Regions from separate parts of the Pantoea anthophila genome, predicted to be linked through region 3. Evidence: predicted binding sites of a transcription regulator. Region 3 holds the regulator's gene; each other region holds the start of a gene.
What was found. The regulator CRP, encoded in region 3, controls carbon source genes, mostly activating them, when cyclic AMP is high. The targets are predictions, from matches to a motif close to ATGTGANNNNNNTCACAT.
Positions count from the first base shown of each region.

Region 1: OJ965_RS08145 (YfcZ/YiiS family protein) is a predicted target of CRP. The motif match lies at 4,621-4,638, and genes of this name have one in related genera.
Region 2: OJ965_RS19455 (YjcB family protein) is a predicted target of CRP. The motif match lies at 1,660-1,677, and genes of this name have one in related genera.

Region 1 is NZ_CP110473.1:1,172,652-1,180,732, reverse strand. It holds gene sixA (phosphohistidine phosphatase SixA) at 1-442, opposite strand, end outside; gene fadJ (fatty acid oxidation complex subunit alpha FadJ) at 643-2,763, opposite strand; gene fadI (acetyl-CoA C-acyltransferase FadI) at 2,763-4,073, opposite strand; gene OJ965_RS08145 (YfcZ/YiiS family protein) at 4,232-4,528, opposite strand; gene fadL (long-chain fatty acid transporter FadL) at 4,887-6,170, shown strand; gene mlaA (phospholipid-binding lipoprotein MlaA) at 6,264-7,028, opposite strand; gene ccmI (c-type cytochrome biogenesis protein CcmI) at 7,178-8,081, opposite strand, start outside.
Region 2 is NZ_CP110473.1:3,626,259-3,634,339, reverse strand. It holds gene OJ965_RS19465 (oligosaccharide flippase family protein) at 1-242, shown strand, start outside; gene OJ965_RS19460 (ATP-grasp fold amidoligase family protein) at 251-1,201, shown strand; gene OJ965_RS19455 (YjcB family protein) at 1,274-1,555, opposite strand; gene soxS (superoxide response transcriptional regulator SoxS) at 1,810-2,235, opposite strand; gene soxR (redox-sensitive transcriptional activator SoxR) at 2,336-2,821, shown strand; gene OJ965_RS19440 (glutathione S-transferase family protein) at 2,861-3,526, shown strand; gene OJ965_RS19435 (NCS2 family permease) at 3,885-5,234, shown strand; gene OJ965_RS19430 (Na+/H+ antiporter) at 5,380-7,029, shown strand; gene OJ965_RS19425 (LysR family transcriptional regulator) at 7,072-7,974, opposite strand; gene OJ965_RS19420 (CidA/LrgA family protein) at 8,077-8,081, shown strand, end outside.
Region 3 is NZ_CP110473.1:423,608-431,688, reverse strand. It holds gene OJ965_RS04535 (LysE family translocator) at 1-14, opposite strand, end outside; gene OJ965_RS04530 (hydrolase) at 73-1,089, shown strand; gene OJ965_RS04525 (YheU family protein) at 1,094-1,312, shown strand; gene OJ965_RS04520 (phosphoribulokinase) at 1,374-2,243, shown strand; gene OJ965_RS04515 (OsmC family protein) at 2,833-3,237, opposite strand; gene crp (cAMP-activated global transcriptional regulator CRP) at 3,541-4,173, shown strand; gene OJ965_RS04505 (YccS/YhfK family putative transporter) at 4,231-6,318, shown strand; gene argD (bifunctional acetylornithine/succinyldiaminopimelate transaminase) at 6,308-7,528, opposite strand; gene OJ965_RS04495 (aminodeoxychorismate/anthranilate synthase component II) at 7,610-8,081, opposite strand, start outside.

The DNA.
Region 1 (8,081 bases), 750 kb from region 3:
GCAGTTTACCGGCACTCTCTGCCGGATCGAACTCGACGCAGGCAATGGCGGAAGTGGCAAACATCGGTGGGGTTTCCTGCGGGCAGAGTTCGGAAACCAGATAGCCCACCAGGGGCAGATGGGAGATGACCAGCGCCGATTTCACCCCTTCGTTTGCCAGCGCCTGCAGATAGCAGCCGACCAGGCCCGGATCGCCACCCGGCGTTAACTCCGGTAACACGTCCTGGCCTTCCGGCAGGGGATAGGCTTCACGCACGGTAGCGAGCGTCTGCTGCGCGCGTAGATAGGGACTGACCAGGACACGCTCGATGTCCGGCGTCTGGCTGTTAAGCCAGTGGGCCATCTGACGCGATTCATCACAGCCACATAAGGTTAAAGGCCTGACTGAATCACTTGCTGCTTCCAGAGCCGCATCGCCGTGACGCATGATAAAAACTTGCATAAAGCACCGCTGTTGTTTGTCGATATCGCCCGACGCGACGCGTCAGACTCTTCACTCTGCGAATGAACGCTGTGTTTTACCCTAATGGCTTCAGTATAGTCAACCGGTTGTTTATTAAATAAGCACTTCTCAGATTCATGCTGCGCCGCACACGCGGGCGGCGCTTTTCTAACCCGCTGAATCGGAGCCGTTATTCCATTTCACAGAGAAATGTAAAATTTCGTCTGTTCCGCAGCCGCCTGAATCAGCGCCTCACAGGGGGCAAATCGCTCACCGTGCTGCTGCGCGAGACGGTTCAGCCGGCTGACCATTTCCGCCGCACCCAGTTTATCCATGTAGTGGAACGGCCCGCCCAGGAAAGGCGGAAAGCCGATGCCAAACACCGCCCCCACATCGCCGTCCCGGGCGCTGCGAATCACCTGCTCATCGAGACAACGGGCGGCTTCATTCAGCATCATCATCACACAGCGTTCTGCAATCTGTGCCCCACTCTGCCTGGCCTGCGGCGTGACCTTCAGCAGGCTGTAAAGCGAGGCGTCCGGTTTTTTACGCTGCCAGCGCGGCAGGTCATAACGATAGAAACCCTGGCCATTTTTACGGCCCTTACGGCCATCCCTGATCACCGCATCAAACGCGGCGGGTGCGGCAAAGCGTTCACCATAGGCCTGATGCAGGATGGGGCTGATTTTACTGCCGACATCAATGCCCACCTCATCGAGCAGCTGAAGCGGACCAACCGGAAAACCAAACTTCACCAGCGCCCGGTCGATGTGCTCAATCGGCTCCTCCTCCAGCAGACAGCGCATCGCTTCATTTATATAGGGGGTCAGGATGCGGTTGACATAGAAACCCGGCTTGTCTGCAACGACGATCGGCGTCTTGCCCTGACTGCGCGCCAGTGCCACAACCGTAACCAGCGTCGTGGCCGAAGTATTCAGATGCGGGATCACCTCCACCAGCGGCATTTTTTCCACCGGACTGAAATAGTGCAGCCCGATGACATTCTCAGGACGCTGCGCCCCGGCGGCGATATCCGCAATCGGCAGTGATGAGGTGTTGGAAGCAAACAGGGTATGCGGCTGACAGTGTGCCTCGACGTCGTGCACCATCTGCTGCTTCAGGGCAAGATCTTCGAACACCGCTTCGATCACCACGTCGCGCTGCGAGAATCCCTGATAATCGATGCCACCTGTGATGTGCGCCATCTGCTGCTGGCGCGCTGCCGGGGTCAGCTGACGACGACGGACCTTTTTGCTGAGCAGATCCCAGCTGGTTTTCAGTGCATGGCTGACGCCTTCCAGGCTGATATCTTTGATGCGCACCGGCAACCCGGCGTTGATCGCGGTGACGCTGGCAATGCCGCCGCCCATCAGCCCGCCGCCCAGCACCGCAACACGCTTCACGGTCGCGGGTTCAGCTTCACCGCCCCGCTCCTTTTTCATCGCCGTGGTGGCAAAGAAGAGTCCGCGCAGCGCAACGGACTCCGGCGTCATCGCCAGTTCGCCAAAGGCGCGCGCCTCCGCATCATGGCCGGCGCGGCTGCCCTGCTCCAGCCCGATGCGCACCACCTCAATCAGCCGTCTGGCGGCCGGATAGTTATCCTGCGTTTTCGCCGCGGTCTGGCGTTTCGCCAGCGCAAACAGCGCCTGGCGGGCGACCGGACCATGCAGCAGCCGATCGCGCAGCGGCAGGACGCGTCCGCTGACTTTGCCCTTTTTCACCCGCGCAATTGCGGTCTCCAGCAGGATCGGGCGGGGAACCGCATCATCGACGACACCGAGCTTTCGCGCCTGCTTCGCGCGCAGACTTTTGCCGGTCAGCATCAGCGGCAGCGCCTGCTGAACGCCGATTAAACGCGGCAGCCGCTGCGTCCCGCCAGAGCCAGGCAGCAGGCCGAGCTGTATCTCCGGCAAGCCGAGGCGGGTTTTATCATCCAGCGAGCAGATGCGCGCATCACAGGCCAGCGCCAGTTCCAGTCCACCGCCCAGGCAGGCCCCGTGAATGGCCGCCACCACCGGAAAAGGCAACGCGTCGATCATCGCCATCACTTCCTGGCCCTGCTTCGCCAGCGCTTCAGCTTCCTGCGCACTCTGGCAGCGGTCAATCATGCTGATGTCCGCGCCCGCGATAAAATTGTCCGTTTTGCCGGAGATCAGGACCAGTCCCGCCAGCTGCGGATCGCGTCGCGCTTCCGCAATGATGGCGGCAATCTGGCCAGCAAATTCCGCTTTCAGGGTGTTCATCTTCTCGCCAGGGACATCAATCGTGATAATGCCGACGTGATCCTGTCGCATCGTCAGCTGAAAGGCATTCTGCTCCATTATTCGGCCTCCAGAACCATTGCCGCACCCAGACCACCCGCCGCGCAGGCGGTGACCAGTCCCAGCCCGCCACCACGGCGGCGCAGTTCATTAAGCGTCTGGGTAATCATACGCGCGCCCGTGGCGGCAAAAGGATGGCCATAGGCGATGGAACCGCCCAGCACGTTAAAACGCTCTTCGTTGACCTCGCCCAGCGCATGCGGCCGGTTCAGCACCTCACGGGCGAAACGCTCGTCACGAAACAGCTGCAGATTGCTCAGCGTCTGGGCCGCGAACGCCTCATGCATATCTATCAGCGTCAGATCGGCCAGGCTTACCCCGGCACGATCCAGCGCCAGCGGCGAAGCATAGGCTGGCCCCAGCAGCATGTCCTGCTGGACATCAATGGCGGTAAACGCGTAGCTGCGCAGGTAGCCCAGCGGCGTGACGCCCAGTTCCCTGGCGCGCCCTTCCCGCATCAGAATGAGGGCTGCCGCGCCATCCGTCAGCGGCGTGCTGTTGGCGGCGGTAACGCTGCCGTGCTGGCGGTCAAAGGCGGGACGCAGTCGGGCGTAATCCTCTGCTTTAGCGTTCATCCGCACGTTATTGTCCTGATCGATTGCGGTTTTCCACGGCGGTACAAAGGCTGCCATGACTTCCTGATTCAGTACCCCGGATTGCCAGGCTCTGGCGGCATGCTGATGGGAGCGGAGCGCCAGCGCATCCTGAGCCTCACGGGCGATACCGTAGCTTTTCGCCATCTGCTCGGCCGTGTCCCCCATCCGCAGGCCGGTCGAGTACTCCGCCACCGCAGGCGGCACCGGCAGCAGGTCGCGCGGACGCAGCCGTTTAAGGATATGCAGTTTCTGCCCCAGGCTGCGGGCCTTGTTGAGATCCACCAGCGCGCGGGCCAGCGTTTTAGTGACCCCAATCGGCAACACTGACGAGGAGTCTGCCCCGCCGGCAATAGCGGCAGAAACCGTACCCGCCATCAGGCTCTCTGCCACATTCGCCACCGCCTGAAAACTGGTGGCGCAGGCACGGCTGACGCTGTAGGCGTCGGTATTCACATTCAGCCCGCTGCTTAAGACAATTTCACGCGCAATGTTTGGCGCTTCCGGCATCTGTACCACCTGACCAAATACCAGCAGCTCAATCACGTCTGCCGGTAACTCACTGCGCACCATTAATTCGCTGACCACCATCCGTCCCAGCTCGATGGCGGGAATGCCATGAAAGCCGGTCGCCTGGCGTAAGAAAGGGGTTCGTAACCCGTGGGTAATTGCGATGCGTTCGCCATCACGCGTCAGCAGCGGCTGCGCTTTGCTCATTGTTCTCACCTGTAGCCGGGACTGTGGCATCATTGCCTGAAGAGGTCTGACCTGATCAGTGTTAACCACAAGCGGGTGAGCCGCCAATAGCAGAAAGGAAAAAGTGCGAAGGGAAACACGAAATTGAAAAACGCCGCGCTGAGGCGGCGTAAAAGGCGTTATCGCAGGCCGAGCTGGAAAATCAGGGTTTCAGCCTGGCAGCTGAAGGTGAAATCGATATCCAGCTGCACGCCCTGATCGACATCGCTGAACCGGACGTCAATCACACAGGGTTCCGATTCCACCTGACGGGCACGCTCAGTCAGCCGGGCGGCTTTGGCTTCCGCATCCTGTCGCTGCGGGAACCACTCTGACCAGCTGGCGGTGCAGTCGGTATTATCCATTACGGTGCCGACATCAACGCAGCAGCAGGCAGCGGTTTCGGTCGCACTGCATTTTTTAATGGCATCAGTCATCTTTATCTCCTGCCCCGGCTTCGGGTGAGTTAAGCGATTTTATGGCCGGAATTTTACCCGCTTGCGATAAGATGCGCCACGCGACTGTGGCTAAGTGACGAATATCACAATAAAAATTGATCCAGAACAAACTGGAATCGGTATGCTGTCTTCATCAGGGTGCTTTTTGTTATGCAGATCGAATTTTAAGCGATCAACTCTGAAATATTTTAAAAACAATATTGCAACTTGCACACAGGTCGGACCTATACTCTCCGCACTGGTCTGATATGTGCGTTTACCGTCAGTCCCTACAATCCGCCGTCCTTTGTTACGCGACGTTATAGCGTTAAATAATAATTCACATGAGGTTGTGGTCATGAACCATAAGAACCTGTTCGCAAAGTCAGCCGTGGCGGCTGCAGTGGCGCTTGTCTCTTCACACGTTTACGCAGCTGGGTTTCAGTTAAATGAGTTCTCTACGATTGGTTTAGGTCGCGCCTACTCAGGCGAAGGGGCAATGGGCGATACGGCGGCATCCGCCAGCCGTAACCCGGCAACGATGGCGTTAATGGATCGCCCGGAGTTTTCCATCGGGGCGGTTTATATTGACCCGGATGTGGATATCACGGGCCGTAGTCCGACGGGTCGCAGCCTGGATGCCAGCAACATCGCCCCGAACCAGTGGATACCTAATATTCATTACGTTCAGCCCATCAACGATCAGTGGTGGATTGGCGCATCGGCAACCTCTAACTATGGCTTAGCAACAGAGTTTAATAATGGTTACACCGCTGGCGGCTACGGCGGTAAAACGGACCTGATGACCGGCAACTTAAACCTCAGCACCGCTTACCGGTTCAATGAGCACTTCAGCGTGGGCGTCGGTTTTGATGCGGTTTATGCCAAAGCGAAAATTGAACGCTATGCCGGTGAATCAGGCGCGAGACTGGGCGTGCCGGCTGATACGCAGGTTGCCCATCTTAAAGGCGACGAGTGGGGCTACGGCTGGAATGCCGGTATCCTGTATGAAGTGGATGAAAATAACCGCTTCGGCTTCAGCTATCGTTCAGAGGTGAAGATCGACTTTGATGGCGATTACAAAAGTAATCTGCCCTCCCGTCTGAATGCGGTCAACAACCCGGAAGTGTCAGGCGTGCCTTTTGGTACCAACGGCACGACCGTTCCGGGCGCGTTAACCCTGAATCTGCCGGAGATGTGGGAAGTGTCGGGCTGGCATAAAGTGGCTCCGCAGTGGGCGGTTCACTACAGCATGGCGTACACCAGCTGGAGTCAGTTCCAGGAGCTGAAAGCCACCGGTTCTCAGGGCCAGACGCTGTTCTATAAAGATGAAAGCTTCCACGATGCCTACCGTATCGCGCTGGGCACCACCTATTTCTACGACAGCAACTGGACGTTCCGCACCGGTATCGCGTTTGATGACAGCCCGGTCCCAGCCGATAAACGCTCTATCTCCATCCCGGATCAGGATCGTTTATGGCTGAGTGCGGGTACGTCGTACGCCTTCAACGATAACGCCTCGGTCGATCTGGGTATCTCCTATATGCACGGACAGAAAGTGACGGTGAAAGAAGGTCCTTATACCTTTAACTCAGAAGGCAAGGCCTGGCTTTACGGCGCGAACTTTAACTACAAGTTCTGACCGGATAGCACAATTAAAAAGGGCGACTCAACTGAGTCGCCCTTTTTTGTCGCCCTGAATCGCATGCTGGCTCAGGGAGCCTGCGTCCTGCGTTTACTGCGCGTCGATATCCTTCAGGTCATCCTGAATCGCAGCGGCGTTTGGATTCTCTTCCGGCTTGAGTTTGCCGCCACGCGCCAGGAAGTCGTGACGCTGGAAGTAGGCATTACGGATAAAGGCGTACGGATCGCTCTGCTGCTTCAGGATCGCATCGGAATCCAGCAGTTGCGCGCGGGTCTCAATCCCCTCCAGCGTCCACTTACCAATCGACATCGGCCAGGTCAGCCAGCCGAGGATCGGATAGAGGGTATCAACGTAGTCACCACCATCCTGCCGTATAGTGAAGCTGCCGTAAGCCGGCAGCTCAACGTAAGGACCATAGCCGACACCATAGTGGCCCAGCGTGGTGCCGAAACGGTGCGGCTGTTCACGCGCCAGTTCCGGATTGGCTTTACCGGCGACGTCAATGAAACCACCCAGACCCAGCACACTGTTCAGGAAGAAACGGGTGAAGTGGATACCCGCATCGCGTCCGTCACCGACCAGAATGGCGTTAACCATGCTGGCGGGCTCTTCCAGGTTGCCGAGGAAATTGCTCAGGCCGGTTCGTGCAGGCACCGGCACGTAGTCGCGCCAGGCGACAGCGACCGGACGCAGCACGTAGGGATCTAGCACATTGTAGTTAAAGTTAAACATCGTGCGGTTAAAGCCTTCGAACGGATCGCTGCGCTGCGCAGGATCGCTATTTGCCGGCTTTGAACTGGCACAACCTACCAGAAGGACGCTGGCCACAGCCAGGCTGGTCAGGCGATAATTCATTCCAATCTCCCTGTGCGGATGAAAAAGGGCTACCCATCGTTCAGGCACAGCCCGGCGTCGAATCGGCTTACCCGATGAGCATAGCTGACTTTATGCCAGAGGCAGCAGGCAATGGCACGCAGCGACCTGAACAGGATCGTTGATGACGTTCAGGGAAGCTGCTGATTAATCTCTACCGCGATCGGCTGATGACCATCCCAGGGCGTCACGGCGCTCTCACCCAGCCAGTCACCCGGCTGCGGGGTGGCGCTGCCGTCGCGGGAGATACGCACCCGAACCGCGACCTGATGCTGCGCCGACAGCAGGCGATCCGGCATCATGGCATTGCTGTCATCCAGCGTCAGCGACAGCGGGAAGTGGCTCAGCGGCATGCGCTTCACCGCCACCGGCACCGGTGACGTCCCGTCAGAAACCGAAATATACAACACTCCGTCCTGCGGTAACATTTTTTCTGCCTGCGGGGTCAGCCGCACGGTCAGCGCCAGCTGACGGCTCTGCTCTCCGGCATCACTTCTCGCCTGCTCAATGCTGCGGGCGATCATCGCGCGTCGTGTGTCACCGGCAGGCAGCACGTTCAGCAGGGCCTGCCAGGCCTCAATCGCCTGATCGTACTGCTGCTGGCCGTAGGCGTTAAATGCCAGCAGACCAAGCGTACGCGGGTTTTGCGGCTCCGCTTTCAGCAGGGCGCGCAGCAGCAGTGACGCCTGACGGTTATCCTGCGGATCGGGAGAGCGCGTCAGCACCTCTGCATAATCCTGCTTCAGCGTCATATCGTTGGGTGAGAGCTGTAACGCATGCTCAAACGCCTGACTGGCGATATCAGCCTGATTCAGCACCATGCCAAGCCGCCCCAGCATGGTCCAGTCGGCCAGATTATCCGGTTCCGTTTGCAGGGCGGTACGTAATCCGAGCTCTAAACGTGCCAGCTCCTCCATGCTGAGCGGTCTGGCGCCGGGGTCCATCAGCCGCGCACGCAGCGCAGGGTACGCCTGCTGCACCTGCATCCAGCCGGTGTACTGTGTCAGGCCGCCGGTTTTCAGATAGGTTCCCAGC
Region 2 (8,081 bases), 710 kb from region 3:
TAGCCTATCGCTACATGGTTAAAGAGGGAGGATTCAATTACCTGCTGAGGAAAATCGTCTGTCTGATGGTCATCAGTTTGCCGCTCTCCTGGTGGTTGATCCAGGGTCACGGCATCATGGGGGCCGCGTGGAGCGTTTTCCTTTCAGAACTTTTGTCCCTGACCGTAATGAATTACTTCTTTAAAAACGGCGTCATTCAAAAGATTCAGGTTTCCTCACTCAACTACAAAACCTACAAATGAGGTCAGATATGCTCAAGTTGAAAGAAGAACTCAGAAGAAGTGTGCAGTATTTTATTAAGAAGATGCCCTGGGCTTATCAGGATCGCATCTACTACTTCCACAAGTTCAGAAAACTGCCCAATCTGCGTCAGCCAAAAGTGTTCAACGAGAAGGTGCTGTACCGTAAGTTTATCTTCGGCGATTACCAGAACTACGGTCGCCTGTCAGATAAGTACTCGGTGCGCGAATTCATTGCTGAGAAAATCGGTGATGAGTACCTGATCCCGCTGGTACACGAAACCACTGACCCGACCACGCTGAACAGCTTACCCTGCTGGAAGGGGACGGTGATTAAACCGAACCACGCCTCCAACATGGTAGAGATCCTGCTGGAAGAGCCGGATGCCCTGCGCAAGCAGCAGATCATTCATGACTGCTATCGCTGGCTGAAGACCGACTTCGCCAACGAAGCGCGTGAGATTCACTATCGCTACATCAAGCCACGTATTCTGGTGGAGAAGTACATTGGTGATGGCAAAAGCGCGCCGATCGATTACAAGTTCCATATGTTCAACAAGCGTGATGGCCGGTTTGAATATGTGCTGCAGGTGATCTACAACCGCTGCCAGCCGCTGCTGTCGATGAATTTCTACGTGAACAACCTCCAGGAGGCGTATCACAAGATTCGTGACACCGGGCTGGATGTCTCACCGATCATGCCGTCACTGGAACATGCGCTCGAACTGAGCAAGAAGCTGGCCAGTGATTTCGACTATGTGCGCGTGGACTGGTATATCCATGACGAGCGGATCTACTTTGGTGAGCTGACCTTCACCCCGGGTGCAGGACTGGTCACCGGACTGGATCGCGGTTTAAATCAGATGATGGGAGATATGTGGATTCAGGACCGCCGCGGAACGCAGAGCCCGGGCGTTACAGTGCAGGATGTGAATATCCCTGCCATGTTGAAGAAAATTTAAACACACAGCAATATAAAAAACCCCGCGCAGCGGGGTTTTTTATGCCTGTCGATTGGGGATTATCGCAATCGATCAGGGCATCGGCCAGTCAGCAGGTGCCTGGCTCATCACATCGATAAACGCATGCTTTGAGATTTCCAGAAAGTTATGCACGTTTTCCATGCTCAGGGTGATGCCCATCAGCCCCGTCACAAACCAGCAGGTCACACCTAAACCAATCCCGCCACACATAAACGCCATCACATGACGGCTATCCTGACGCAGTCGGGTTTTCAGGGTACTGGCAAAAAACATCAGAACTGCGCTCAGCAACTCCCAGCGCATAACAAGAAAACTGGCGGTTAACGTGGCCATCGGTGGACCTCAATATCAGTAAGGATTCCTGACAATTCGCGGACATCACCGGCGGCAGAAAAGCGTGTCAGGAGGGGCTTTTTCGCCGTCAAACCAGGTTCAAAGTGTGACTTGGGTCACATTATATCACCCGATTTTAAATTTTGAACAAAATTTGACTCTGGTATGGCAGCTGGAGCGGGGGAAAAATGAACGGCAGGGGAGGAAATGCGGGAAATTCAGTCAGATGCGCCTGTTGCAGGCGCATCTGCCGGTCAGCGAACCGGACAGCACTCACCGGTGGTGCGCTGGGTATAGCTGCCAATGCCGTCGTTGCAGCCAAAGCTCAGCAGGCGAGGGCGCTGAATCGCCTGACGTCGCATGGTATGCCGGTAGGCGGTTGGCGTCTGCGAAAACTGGCGGCGAAACACGCGGGAGAAGGTCTGCTGCGAGTCGTAGCCATATTGCATTGCGATATCAAAAACCGGGCGCTGTGTCTGCGACAGCGCTTCTGCTGCCAGGGTCAGGCGACGCTCACGAATATAGCCACCCAGCGTCTGTTTCGTCACGGTACGGAACATACGCTGCAGGTGCCATTTTGAATAACCCGATTTAGCGGCAACTTCATCGATCGACAGACTCTTGTCGAGGTTCTGGTCAATCCAGTGCGTCAGGGAATGAATGATCTCTTCTTGCATCATGGCCTCATCCTTCTGGTGCTTAATAAGTGATATAGGGAGTTTCGTCGTTTTGATAGAGAAGGAGTATAATTCCTCAAGTTAACTTGAGGTAAAGGGCCTGATGAAAAAAGAACGCAACTATCCCAAACCGGTGTTAACACCGGGTGAGGTGGCGCGCCGTAGTGGTGTGGCGGTGTCGGCACTGCACTTTTATGAAAGCAAAGGGCTGATTTTCAGCACGCGTAACAGCGGCAATCAGCGGCGATACAGTCGTGACGTGCTGCGACGCGTGGCGATTATCAAGATTGCTCAGCGCATCGGTATTCCGCTGGCGACGGTCAGCGACAGTCTCGATCACATCCCGGCTGACAAACGGATGTCGACACCGGAATGGGATGCGCTGACCCGGCACTGGCGCGAAGAGCTGGATAAGCGCATCGAAACCCTGACCCGCCTGCGCAACGATCTGGATGGATGTATCGGCTGCGGCTGCCTGTCGATGCGCGACTGCCCGCTGCGTAATCCCGGAGACCGGCTGGGCGAGCAGGGGTCGGGTGCGGTGCTGCTGGACCCGGAACAGGATGATAAACATCCGGATGTGGAGTGACGTCTATACTGAAGAGAGGTCAAAACACAGGGAATCATGATGATCACCGTTCACCATCTTGAGCAATCGCGCTCGCAACGCGTATTGTGGCTGCTGGAAGAGCTGGAAGTGCCGTACCAGATTAAACGCTATCAACGCGAACCGACGATGCTGGCCCCGGAGGCGCTGAAAAAGGTGCATCCGCTGGGGAAATCGCCGGTGATTACCGACGGCAACCGGGTTGTGGCCGAGTCGGGAGCCATCCTGGAATACCTGGAAGAGAACTACGATCACACCTTCCGGCTGAAAATCAGTGATGAGGCGTCACGTCTGCAGTGCCGCTACTGGCTGCACTATGCCGAGGGATCGCTGATGCCGCTGCTGGTGATGAAGCTGATCTTCGGGCAGATGGGCAAAGCCCCGGTGCCGTGGCTGCTGCGTCCGGTCGGGGCGGCATTCGGGAAAGGGGTGCAGAAGGCGTATCTGGATAAACAGCTAAAGCCGCACATGAAGATGATTGAACAGCATCTGGCAGCTAACCCCTGGTTTGCCGGTGAGCGCTTCTCCATAGCCGATGTCCAGATGAGCTTTCCACTGCTGGCACTGGCGCAGCGCGCCGGGCTGGATCAGATGCCCGCCACCCGGAAATGGTTAGAGACCGTGCAGCAGCGCGCCGCCTGGCAGCGCGCGATCGCTCAGGGCGGCGAGCTTTCGCTGCCAGGCTGATCCTCTTTTTCGCCCGGCGAGCCGTCTCTCTTCACAGCTATGCCGGTGCCATGTCCGCCAGAAACCGCTTTAACTTCAATGCGTCAGCGCGTTGCACTGATCCCGGCTGCACGCTTTTTCGCCGCGAACCGCGGATCTTTATGCTGAACAATCTCCCTCTGACAGTTGAAACTGTGCCGCCAAACGCCGGATAATCGCCTGCCTTTTTATCCGGCCGCCTTGAGCGACCCACACTCTGCGGCAAGGTAAACGTTTGCCTGCCGGGTCCATCCGGTCAGGGTTACCGTCTACCCGCTTATTCCAGGGACAGCGATGGCCGCAGAGCGATCCACACAACAAAAATTTTTGAGGCTCAATTATGTCAACTGAATCACGCCCGGCCAGTGGAAAACTGGACGCCTGGTTCTCGATCTCGGCGCGAGGCAGCAGCGTGCGTCAGGAAATTCTGGCCGGACTCACCACCTTTCTGGCGATGGTTTACTCCGTAATCGTCGTGCCGGGGATGCTGGGCAAAGCCGGTTTCTCCCCGACGGCCGTCTTTGTCGCCACCTGTCTGGTCGCCAGCTTTGGTTCTATCCTGATGGGCTTATGGGCCAATCTGCCGATGGCGATTGGCTGCGCGATCTCGTTAACCGCCTTTACCGCATTCAGCCTGGTGCTGGGTCAGCACATCAGCGTGCCGGTCGCGCTGGGTGCGGTGTTCCTGATGGGCCTGCTCTTTACGCTGATCTCCGTCACCGGTATCCGTGCGTGGATCCTGCGCAACCTGCCGATGGGGGTGGCGCACGGCACCGGCGTCGGAATTGGTCTGTTTCTGCTGCTGATTGCGGCGGATGGCGTGGGCCTGGTCGTTAAAAATCCGGCTCCCGGCCTGCCGGTCGCCCTGGGCCACTTCACCACCTTTCCGGTGATGATGACCCTGCTGGGTCTGGCGGCGATTATCGGGCTGGAGAAGCGCCGGGTGCCGGGCGGCATCCTGCTGACGATTATCGCTATTTCACTGCTGGGACTGATCTTTGACCCGGCGGTGACGTATCACGGGCTGTTTGCGCTGCCTGACCTGCGAGATGCGCAGGGACAGTCGCTGCTGTTCAGCCTCGATATCATGGGTGCCCTGCAGCCGGTGGTGCTGCCGAGCGTGCTGGCACTGGTCATGACGGCGGTCTTTGATGCCACCGGCACCATTCGCGCCGTGGCCGGGCAAGCTAATCTGCTGGATAAGCAGGGCCAGATCATCAATGGCGGCCGTGCCCTGACCTCGGACTCTGTCAGCAGCCTGTTCGCCGGTCTGGTCGGCGCGTCGCCGGCGGCGGTCTATATCGAGTCGGCGGCGGGAACGGCGGCGGGCGGCAAAACGGGTCTGACCGCCATTGTGGTCGGCCTGCTGTTCCTGGCCATTCTGTTTATGTCGCCGCTGGCTTACCTGGTACCGGCATACGCCACGGCACCTGCCCTGATGTATGTGGGTCTGCTGATGCTGAGCAACGTGGCAAAAATCGACTTCGCTGATTTTGTCGATGCGATGTCGGGTCTGTTAACGGCGGTGATCATCGTGCTCACCTGCAACATCGTGACCGGCATCATGATTGGGTTTGCCAGCCTGGTGGTGGGCCGCCTTTTCGCGGGCGAGTGGCGCAGGCTCAACGTCGGCACCGTCGTGATTGCCGTTGCGCTGGTGGCGTTTTATGCCGGAGGCTGGGCGATCTGACTGCTGAACCGGACGTGTAACAATGCGTCCGGAATTTTTCACTTTTTTCCTCCTCGTCGCACGCGTAGCTGACACCCTTCATCGCCGTTTGTTTTACACTTTATCGCTTAACCAATGACTGAAAGAAACGACGCCTAAGGAAAGCATGGAAATCTTTTTTACTATTCTCATCATGACGCTGGTCGTGTCGCTCTCCGGCGTCGCGGCCCGCATTCTCCCTTTTCAGATCCCGTTACCCCTTGTCCAGATCGCCGCAGGTGCGCTGCTGGCCTGGCCGACGTTTGGTCTGCATGTCGACTTTGACCCGGAGCTGTTTCTGGTGCTGTTCATCCCGCCGCTGCTGTTCGCGGATGGCTGGAAGACGCCGATCAGTGAGTTCCTGCATCACGGTCGTGAAATTATCGGCTTAGCGCTGGCACTGGTGCTGATTACCGTAATTGGTATCGGCTATCTCATCTACTGGATGGTGCCAGGTATCCCGCTGATCCCCGCTTTTGCACTGGCGGCGGTACTGTCGCCCACCGACGCCGTGGCGCTCTCCGGCATCGTCGGTGAAGGCCGCATTCCCAAAAAGATTATGTCGATCGTGCAGGGTGAAGCACTGATGAACGACGCGTCGGGCCTGGTGTCGCTGAAGTTTGCCGTGGCTGTCGCCATGGGCACCATGGTCTTTACCTGGGGCGGCGCGAGCATTGAATTCCTGAAAGTCGCCGTCGGTGGTCTGGTGGCGGGTGTGGCGGTCTGCTGGCTCTACGGGAAATCGCTGCGCCTGCTCAGTCGCTGGAGCGGTGACGACCCGGCGACCCAGACCGTTCTGCTGCTGCTGCTGCCGTTCGCCTCTTACCTGATTGCCGAACATCTGGGTGTGTCAGGCATCCTGGCAGCCGTGGCGGCCGGTATGACCATCACCCGCTCCGGCATTATCCGTCAGGCTCCGCTGGCGATGCGTCTGCGCGCCAACAGCGTCTGGCAGATGCTGGAGTTTGTCTTTAACGGCATGGTCTTCCTGATGCTTGGCCTGCAGTTACCGGACATTCTGCAGACCTCGGTTGACCAGGCGCAGGCCGATCCTAACGTCGAACTCTGGATGCTGTTCGCTGATATCGCGCTGGTCTATCTGGCGCTGATGCTGGTGCGTTTTGGCTGGCTGTGGATTATGCAGCGCTTCAGCAAACGCCTGCTGAAGAAGAAGCCGCTGGAGTTCTCCAACTACTCGCTGCGCGAACTGCTGATCGCCTCTTTTGCCGGTGTCCGCGGTGCGATTACCCTGGCGGGTGTGCTCTCAATTCCCCTGTTCCTGAGCAATGGGGAACCCTTCCCGGCGCGTTATGAGCTGGTGTTTATTGCAACCGGGGTGATTCTGTTCTCGCTGCTGGTGGGCGTGGTGATCCTGCCGATTCTGCTGCGCGGCATTGATACCATCGACAAGGGTGCGCATCGCCGCGAACTGCAGAACGCCCGTGCGGTCATGGCAGGAGCCGCGATTGAGAGCCTGCACAAAATGGAAGAGCGGCTGGAGAAGGAGTCGGAAGAGAATATCGATCCGGAGCTGCTGAAAGAGGTGAGCCTGCGGGTGATCGGCAACTTACGTCGTCGCGCCGAAGGGAAGAACGACCTCGAACATGCGCTGTTCGCTGAAAACCTGGAGCGTCGCTTCCGCCTGACCGGGCTGCGCGCCGAACGCGCCGAGGTCTATCATCTGCGCGCCACTCAGCAGATCTCCAATGAGACGATGCAGAAATTACTGCACGACCTGGACCTGCTGGAAGCGCTGCTGATCGAAAAAGAGGAGTAATCCGCAACGGGCGCGTCTGCGATAACGCGGCGCGCCCGCCTGCTACACCGACAGACGCGGCGGCTGATCCGGCCAGTGCTCGCGACAGCATGCTATCCACGCCTGCGCACTGCGCGACAGATAACTGCCTTCCCGCCAGATCAGACCCAGACTCCACTTCAGCTCCGACTCCAGCGGCAGCCACAATAAAGAGTGCTTATCCAGCCGCTGACAGATCGGTTCCGGCAGAATCGCCAGCCCCATTTCCGCCTGCACCATCGCCGCCAGAAAGTCCCACTGGCCGCTGCGCACCGCTATGGTCGGCGTCAGACTGAGCCGCTGAAACGCCTGCATCAGCTGACGGTTCAGCGAAAACTCCTCGTTGAAAATCAGCAGCGGATGCTGCGCCAGTTCAGCCAGTCCAATCTGCTGGCGGCCAAGCCACGCCGGATGCCGGGGCAGCAGCACGCAGAGCGGATGGTGCATCAGGGGCAGAGTGTTCAGCGGCAGCCCGGCGTCAACCGGCAGGGCGGTCAGTGCGATGTCCAGAGTGCCCGCCAGCACCGCCTGCTGGACGGTCAGCCCGCCAAACTCCGAAATTTTCAGCGCCACACCCGGATAGCGGCGGCGAAACGCGGAGATCGATCCGGCTATCTGCATCCCGACCATCGGTGGAATGCCGAGCCGCAGCTCACCGGTTTTCAGCTCGTTGATGTCACCGATCTCCGCTTCCAGCTGATGAAACTCCTGCAGGATCGCCAGCCCGCGCTGATAGACCGCCTGTCCGCTGTCGGTAAGATGCAGGCGACGGCCATCACGCAGAAGCAGCGTACAGCCCAGCTCCTCCTCCAGCTGGCGCAGCATTTTGCTGATGGTCGGCTGCGTCACAAACAGTTTCTGTGCCGCTCGGGTAAAGCTCTGCTGGCGAACCACTTCAGTAAAGTAACGCAGGGCACGGACATCCATAACTATTCCTTTCAGGCATGATTACGATAATTTTAATTCATTTTTTTCACCTTCTGTCGGCGATTTATACTGGTGCGGTGAATTTAATCGGGAGAGAAGGGTATGGC
Region 3 (8,081 bases):
AGACTCAGTTCCATGGCAATCGGGTACTCCTTACCCCTGCAAGAAAAAACCTTTCGAAGCTAACAGTGTGATATGGAACAGACAAGCTTTTACCCCATGAAATTTACCGGACCCGGAAATGAGCGCTTTATCCCGCCGGGCTCACTGCGTAATGCGCATCTGCAGACCGTGCTGCCGCGCCTGTTGCGGCGCCATGTCACTCTCCAGCCCCACTGGCAGCGTCTCGATCTGCCGGATGGCGATTTTGTCGACCTCGCCTGGAGCGAAGATCCGCACACGGCGCAGCATAAACCGCGTGTGGTGCTGTTTCACGGTCTGGAGGGGAGTTTTCACAGCCCCTATATCCATGGCCTGATGGCCATCTGCCGTGCGCGCGGCTGGCTGGCGGTGGTGATGCATTTTCGCGGCTGCAGCGGCGAGCCTAACCGGCTGAACCGGATCTATCACTCCGGCGAAACTGACGATGCCCGCTTTTTCCTGCAGTGGCTGCACCACCGCTGGGGACGCGTGCCCACCGCCGCCGTAGGCTTCTCGCTGGGCGGCAATATGCTGGGCTGCCTGCTGGGTCAGCAGGGTGCAGACGCCGGGGTTGATGCGGGCGTGATCGTCTCCGCCCCGCTGCAGCTGGAACCCTGCAGCCTGAGACTGGAGCGCGGCTTTTCCCGCGTCTATCAGTACTATCTGCTGGCGCAACTGAAGAAAAATGCCCGCCGCAAGCTACACGCCTGGCCGGATACGCTGCCGGTCAACCTGGCGCAACTGAAAGCCCTGCGGCGACTGCGTGATTTTGATGACGCGATCACGGCCCGTGCCCACGGGTTTGCGGATGCGACCGACTACTATCAGCGTGCCAGCGCCATGCCGTGGCTGAAGCAGGTCGAAACACCGCTGCTGATCATCCATGCGAAAGACGATCCCTTTATGAGCGATGAGGTGATCCCGCACAGCAGCCAATTATCTGCCACTATTACTTATCAACTGAGCCCACACGGCGGCCATGTCGGCTTTGTCGGTGGGACGTTACGTCAGCCCGAAATGTGGCTGGAACAGCGCATCCCCCAGTGGATCGCCCCTATTCTGGATAACTGATCGCGTGATTATTCCCTGGCAACAGGTCTCCCCGGAGACCCTCGAAAACCTGATTGAAACGTTTGTGCTGCGCGAAGGCACCGACTATGGCGAACAGGAGCGCAGCCTGGTCGACAAGGTCGCGGATGTGCGTCGGCAGCTGGAGTCTGGCGAAGTGGTGCTGGTATGGTCGGAACTGCATGAGTCGGTCAATATTATGCCGCGCAAAGAATTTCGCGGCTGATGCACCGGCGGGCATTTCATGATAACAATGCTCATTGCCCGACCACACAGGGAGCTTTTCTATGTCTGCTCGTCATCCCATTATCGCGGTGACCGGTTCCAGCGGCGCAGGAACCACTACCACCAGCCTCGCGTTTCGCAAAATCTTCCAGCAGCTAAATCTGCATGCGGCGGAGCTGGAAGGCGACAGCTTTCACCGCTTTACCCGTCCTGAAATGGATATGGCGATTCGTAAAGCGCGCGATTTAGGACGTCACGTCAGCTATTTCGGCCCGGAGGCCAACGACTTTGGCCTGCTGGAACAGAGTTTCAAAGAGTATGGTCAAAGCGGACAGGGCCAGTCGCGTAAATATCTGCACACCTATGATGAGGCGGTGCCGTGGAATCAGGTGCCTGGCACCTTTACGCCGTGGCAGCCGCTGCCGCAGGACACCGATATTCTGTTCTATGAAGGCCTGCATGGCGGCGTGGTTACCGCGCAGCATAACGTCGCAGAACAGGTGGATCTGCTGGTGGGCGTGGTGCCGATTGTTAACCTTGAATGGATTCAGAAGCTGGTGCGGGATACCAGCGAGCGCGGCCACTCACGCGAAGCAGTGATGGATTCGGTGGTGCGGTCGATGGAGGATTACATCAACTTCATTACGCCTCAGTTCTCCCGCACCCATATTAACTTTCAGCGCGTCCCGACCGTGGATACTTCGAACCCGTTTGCCGCCCGCGCTATCCCGTCACTGGATGAGAGCTTTGTGGTAATCCACTTTCAGGGACTGGAGGATATCGACTTCCCCTATCTGCTGGCGATGCTGCAGGGGTCGTTTATCTCCCACATCAATACGCTGGTGGTGCCCGGCGGCAAAATGGGTCTGGCGATGGAGCTGATCATGGGCCCGCTGGTGAAGCGGCTGATGGAAGGTAAACGGATAGAGTAAGAGGTCAGCAAAAAACCCTCAGACAGCAGATGCCTTTTGCAAAAATGTAAAACCGGTTTTTCTGCGGATAAAGGCTTACTGCTGAGTAAGCTTCAGGGAGAATACGCCTTTCGTAAAGACGCAAAACCGCCATTCCTGGCCCGCTATGCTTTGCTACAGGCGTATGCTCCCTTCGCTTCATGTCCGGTAGCCGCATCCGGTTTCAGTAAGGCCGCTACAAACAAAACCTGCATACAAAGAATCTGACAGCAACACGAAAGCTCATCATGCAGGGAACCGGGTCAGAAGAGGAAAGCGTCCCGCCGCCCGGATAAAACGCCGGGAGCGTTTTTGAACAACGCAACGTGTTGGCCCGGCTACGGGCGCACCTCAGGGATGAGGTGCGTAATCGCGCGGGCCGAGCGGCCATGGATTGGCTCAAGCGACTTTCCGATCTGACCCGGTTTCCTGCGCAGGCACGGCCTGACAGCGAACCACCACAAATCGATCCGACCCGGTTTTCTGCGCAGGCACAGTCTCAAAGTGAATTCCCCCATCCAGGCACGGCCTCACACCGGACAGCCAGCAACTTTAAAAAAACCTGCGGCTATTACAGCTCAACCACCTCATAGCTGTGCGTCATCGTCACCCCTTTCCCCAGCATGATGACCACCGAACAATATTTTTCAGCAGAAAGATCCACCGCGCGTGAGACCGCTTTATCCTGGAGTGCTTTGCCACTCACGATAAAATGCAGGTTGATGTGCGTAAAGATTCGCGGCGCCTCTTCACGACGTTCTGAGGTCAGTTTTACTTCACAATCAGCCACATCGTTGCGGCCTTTTTGCAGAATTGATACCACGTCGATCGCGCTGCATCCGCCCGCCGCCATCAGCACCATCTCCATTGGGCTGGGCGCTTTATCCCCTGAATTGCCATCCATAAGGATCTGATGGCCGGAGGATGACTCACCAAGGAATGTCATCCCTTCTACCCATTTCACTCTTGCCTGCATGATTTTTGCTCCGGAATACGCTGTTTTGTCGCCAGAGTACGCTTTCGCCTGATAAACAGCAATCCAGAGAAATCCGCCCTTAGCTGAAGCGAGACAACAGAAGACAGTCGGCAAAAGCTGTGCTACAAACAGAGCTGAAAATATTTTTCGTCACCCGATGGCGAAGCCGGGAAGAATGATGCGCACTGCGCCTGATGCGGCCCGAATAATTTCCTGAAAAGGAAACGCTTGAAGCTTTCACCGCCTGACAGGGAAAACTGCCCCCTGTATTTTGGGCACGATTACAACAGAGGATAATAGCGAATGGTTCTCGGCAAACCGCAAACAGACCCTACACTCGAATGGTTCCTGTCCCATTGCCATATTCACAAGTATCCATCCAAAAGTACGCTGATTCACCAAGGTGAAAAAGCTGAAACGCTTTACTACATCGTGAAAGGTTCCGTCGCGGTTCTGATTAAAGATGAAGAAGGCAAAGAGATGATTCTTTCCTACCTCAATCAGGGGGATTTCATCGGCGAGCTTGGCCTGTTTGAAGAAGGTCAGGAGCGCAGCGCCTGGGTACGTGCAAAAAGCGCGTGCGAAGTGGCGGAGATCTCCTACAAGAAATTCCGCCAGCTGATTCAGGTGAACCCTGACATCCTGATGCGACTCTCGTCGCAGATGGCGCGTCGCCTGCAGGTGACGTCAGAAAAAGTGGGTAACCTCGCTTTCCTCGACGTGACCGGACGCATTGCACAGACGCTGCTTAACCTGGCGAAACAGCCAGATGCCATGACGCATCCCGACGGCATGCAAATTAAAATTACCCGTCAGGAAATTGGCCAGATTGTAGGTTGTTCACGCGAAACCGTGGGCCGTATTCTGAAGATGCTGGAAGATCAGAACCTGATCTCTGCACACGGCAAAACCATCGTCGTTTACGGCACCCGCTAATTCCTGTCATCCACGGCGTGATGTTCGCATCACGCCGTTATTGTTTGTGCTGAGCCGATGTGGCGTCGAATTATTTATCACCCTGAAGTGAACTATGCCCTGCGGCAAACGCTGGTGCTCTGCCTGCCGGTCGCGCTGGGCTGGCTGGCTGGCGACCTGCAAAAAGGTCTGCTGTTCTCGTTAGTCCCCGCCTGCTGCAACATTGCCGGTCTCGATACCCCGCATAAACGCTTCTTCAAACGTCTGATTGTGGGCGGCAGCCTGTTTGCGCTTGGCAGCTTCCTGATCCAGTGGCTTACCCTGCATGCGGTTCCGCTGCCGCTGATCCTGTTTGCGATGCCCCTGTTGCTGGGCGTCACCGGGGAGATCAGCCCGCTGCATGGCCGCCTGCTCTCCGGCACCCTCATCGCCGCTATTTTTACCCTGAGCCTGACGGGCCGCATGCCCATCTATGTGCCGCCGCTGCTCTATATCGGCGGCACCCTCTGGTATGGCGTGTTTAACTGGTTCTGGTTCTGGCTGTGGAAAGAGCAGCCGATGCGCGAAAGCCTGAGCCTGATCTACCGCGAGCTGGCGAACTACTGCGATGCCAAATATACCCTGCTGACGCAGCTGACCGATCCGGAGAAGGCCCTGCCGCCGCTGCTGGCTCGCCAGCAGAAAGTGGTCGATTTGATCAACACCTGTTATCAGCAGATGCATATGCTGTCGGCGAGCCGCGACAATAGCCATAAACGGCTGACGCGCGCCTTTCAGGTGGCGCTGGATCTGCAGGAGCACATCTCGGTCAGCCTGCACCGGCCGGAAGAGGTGCAGAAACTGGTTGAGCAGAGCCATGCTGAAGCGGTGATCCGCTGGAACGCCAAAACCATCTCAGCCCGGCTGCGGGTGCTGGCCGATACCATTCTCTACCACCAGTTAGCCGATCGTTTTGCGATGGATAAACAGCTTGGCGCGCTGGAGAAGATCGCCCGTCAGCATCCCGACAATCCGGTGGGCCACTTCTGCCTTTATCACTTCAACCGCATTGCGCGGGTGCTGCGCACCCAGAAGCCGCTTTACCAGCGCGATCTGATGGCTGACCGCCAGCGCCGTCTGCCGCTGCTCCCGGCACTGCGCAGCTACCTCTCATTTCGCTCCTCAGCGCTGCGCACTGCCGGTCGCTTTGCGGTCATGCTGATGCTGGGCAGCGCGCTGGCGCTCTTCTTCAACATCCCTAAGCCCTACTGGATTCTGATGACGATCATGTTCGTCAGCCAGAACGGCTACAGCGCCACCCGCGTCCGTATCCAGCACCGTGCGCTCGGCACCTTTGCCGGCCTGGTGGTCGCGGCGGCCACACTGCGTCTGGCGGTGCCGGAACCTGTCGTCCTGCTGGTGATGCTGGCGATTACCTTCATCAGCTATCGCTTTACCCGTCAGTTTTATGGCTGGTCGATGATTGGCTTTACGGTCACTGCGGTTTACTCGCTGCAGCTCCTCTCACTGAATGGCGCGCAGTTTCTGCTGCCGCGACTGATGGATACGCTGATGGGCTGCCTGATCGCCTTTGGCGGCATGATCTGGCTCTGGCCGCAGTGGCAGAGTGGCTTACTGCGGCAAAATGCCCATGACGCGCTGGAAACCTATCAGGATGCGCTGCGCCTCCTGCTGGGAGAGGAACAGGCACCCGGCAAGCTGGCTTATCAGCGCGTGCAGGTGAATCAGGCGCACAATGCGCTGTTTAACTCGCTGAATCAGGCGATGCAGGAGCCGGGTTTCAACGCCCAGTATCTGAAAGATATGCGGCTCTGGGTCACGCACAGCCAGTTTATCGTCGAGCACATCAATGCGATGACCATTCTGGCGCGTGAGCACACCATGCTGACCCCCTCGCTGGCGGAACGTTACCTGCAATCCTGTGAGATCGCGCTGCAACGCTGTCAGCAGCGGCTGGAATATGAGGGTGCCAGTTCGCAGGTTAATCTGCTGGATGAGCTAGGGAATATCAGTGAAGGACCGGTAACGGTGGTAGAGCAGCATGTGCGACGCATTCTCGATCATCTCAGCGTCATGCACACCATCTCCTCGCTGGCGTGGAGCCAGCGACCACAACATGGCCGCTGGCTGATCAGACACTTACGGAAAAAATCCGCTAGCCGTTGAGCACTTTGCCGACAGCCGTGGCAAAGCGGCTCATGCCCTCTTCGATGTCAGCAGGCTCGATGATCAGCGACGGGGCAAAACGCATCACGTCGGTGCCGGCGACCAGCACCATCACGCCTTCAGCGGCCGCGGCATTGAGGATATCGCGCGACCGTCCGGCATGCTGCGGTTTCAGCGCCGCGCCAATCAGCAGCCCCTTGCCGCGAATATCGCTGAACAGATCGTACTTCGCATCGATAGCCTGTAAGGCGTTCACAAAGTGCTGACGACGCGCCTCAACGCCTGACAGTACCTCTGGCGTATTGATGATATCGAGTGCGGTTTCGGCAATCGCACAGGCCAGCGGGTTGCCGCCGTAGGTAGTGCCATGCACGCCTGGCGCCATCGTCGAGGCGATCTCATTGGTGGTCAGCATGGCGCTGACCGGGAAACCGCCGCCCAGCGCTTTGGCTGAGGTCAGGATATCGGGCTGAACACCATAGTGCTCATAGGCGAACAGCTTGCCGCTGCGGCCCATACCGCTCTGCACTTCGTCCAGCACCAGCAGCGCCTGATGCTTATCGCACAGCTCACGCAGTCCCTGCATAAAGGCCTGCGTCGCGGGCATCACGCCGCCTTCGCCCTGAATCGGTTCCACCACGATGGCACAGGTGTGATCGTCGATAACCGCTTTTACCGCCTCCAGGTCATTGAACGGCACATGCACGATGTCCGCCGGTTTCGGGCCGAAGCCGTCTGAATATTTTGGCTGACCGCCAACCGTGACGGTAAACAGCGTCCGCCCGTGGAAGGCGTTATGAAAGGCGATGATCTTACTTTTGAAAGGGCTGTGACGTTTGCAGGCGTAGTAACGCGCCAGCTTAAAGGCGGCTTCGTTCGCTTCGGCACCGGAGTTAGCAAAGAAAACGCGCTCCGCAAAGGTGGACTGGATCAGCTTACTGGCCAGGCGCAGGGCCGGTTCGTTGGTGAAAACGTTGCTGGTATGCCACAGCGTTTCGCCCTGGCTTTTCAGCGCCTCCACCAGCGCCGGATGGCAGTGGCCCAGTGCGGTGACGGCGATCCCGCCGGAGAAATCGATATACTCTTTGCCCTGCTGATCCCATACACGACTGCCTTTGCCTTTTACCGGCACAAACTGCGCAGGTGCATAAACAGGCAAAATAACGTTATCGAACGTCTCCCGGGTAACCGCAATTTTTTCCGCCGCCATTGATGACCCCATTTGAATGATAGTTGTGCAACATTGAAATAATAATCACAAAATATGCATAAAAAATCACTCAAAGGCAACTTATTGCGTCAGGAAATTGCGCAGCAGCTGATGACCCTGCTCGCTGAGAATGCTCTCGGGATGAAACTGCACGCCTTCCAGCGCCAGCGTTTTATGGCGGAAACCCATGATCTCGTCGGGCTCACCGTCGCGCAGACTCCAGGCGGTGACCTCGAACGCATCGGGCAGCGTCTCGCGCTGCACGATCAGCGAATGGTAACGGGTAACCGTCAGGGGATTGTTGAGATTGCGGAACACGCCTTTGCCGGTGTGCTGAATGGCGGAGGTTTTGCCGTGCATCACCTGACGGGCGCGCACCACCTGCGCACCATACGCCTGCGCGATAGCCTGATGACCCAGACAAACGCCCAGCACCGGCAGCTGCCCGGCAAAGTGGCGGATGGCCGCCAGTGAGATCCCCGACTCCGAAGGCGTACAGGGGCCAGGGGAGATCACCAGATGGGTCAGCGGTAAGGCAGCCATCTGCTCCAGC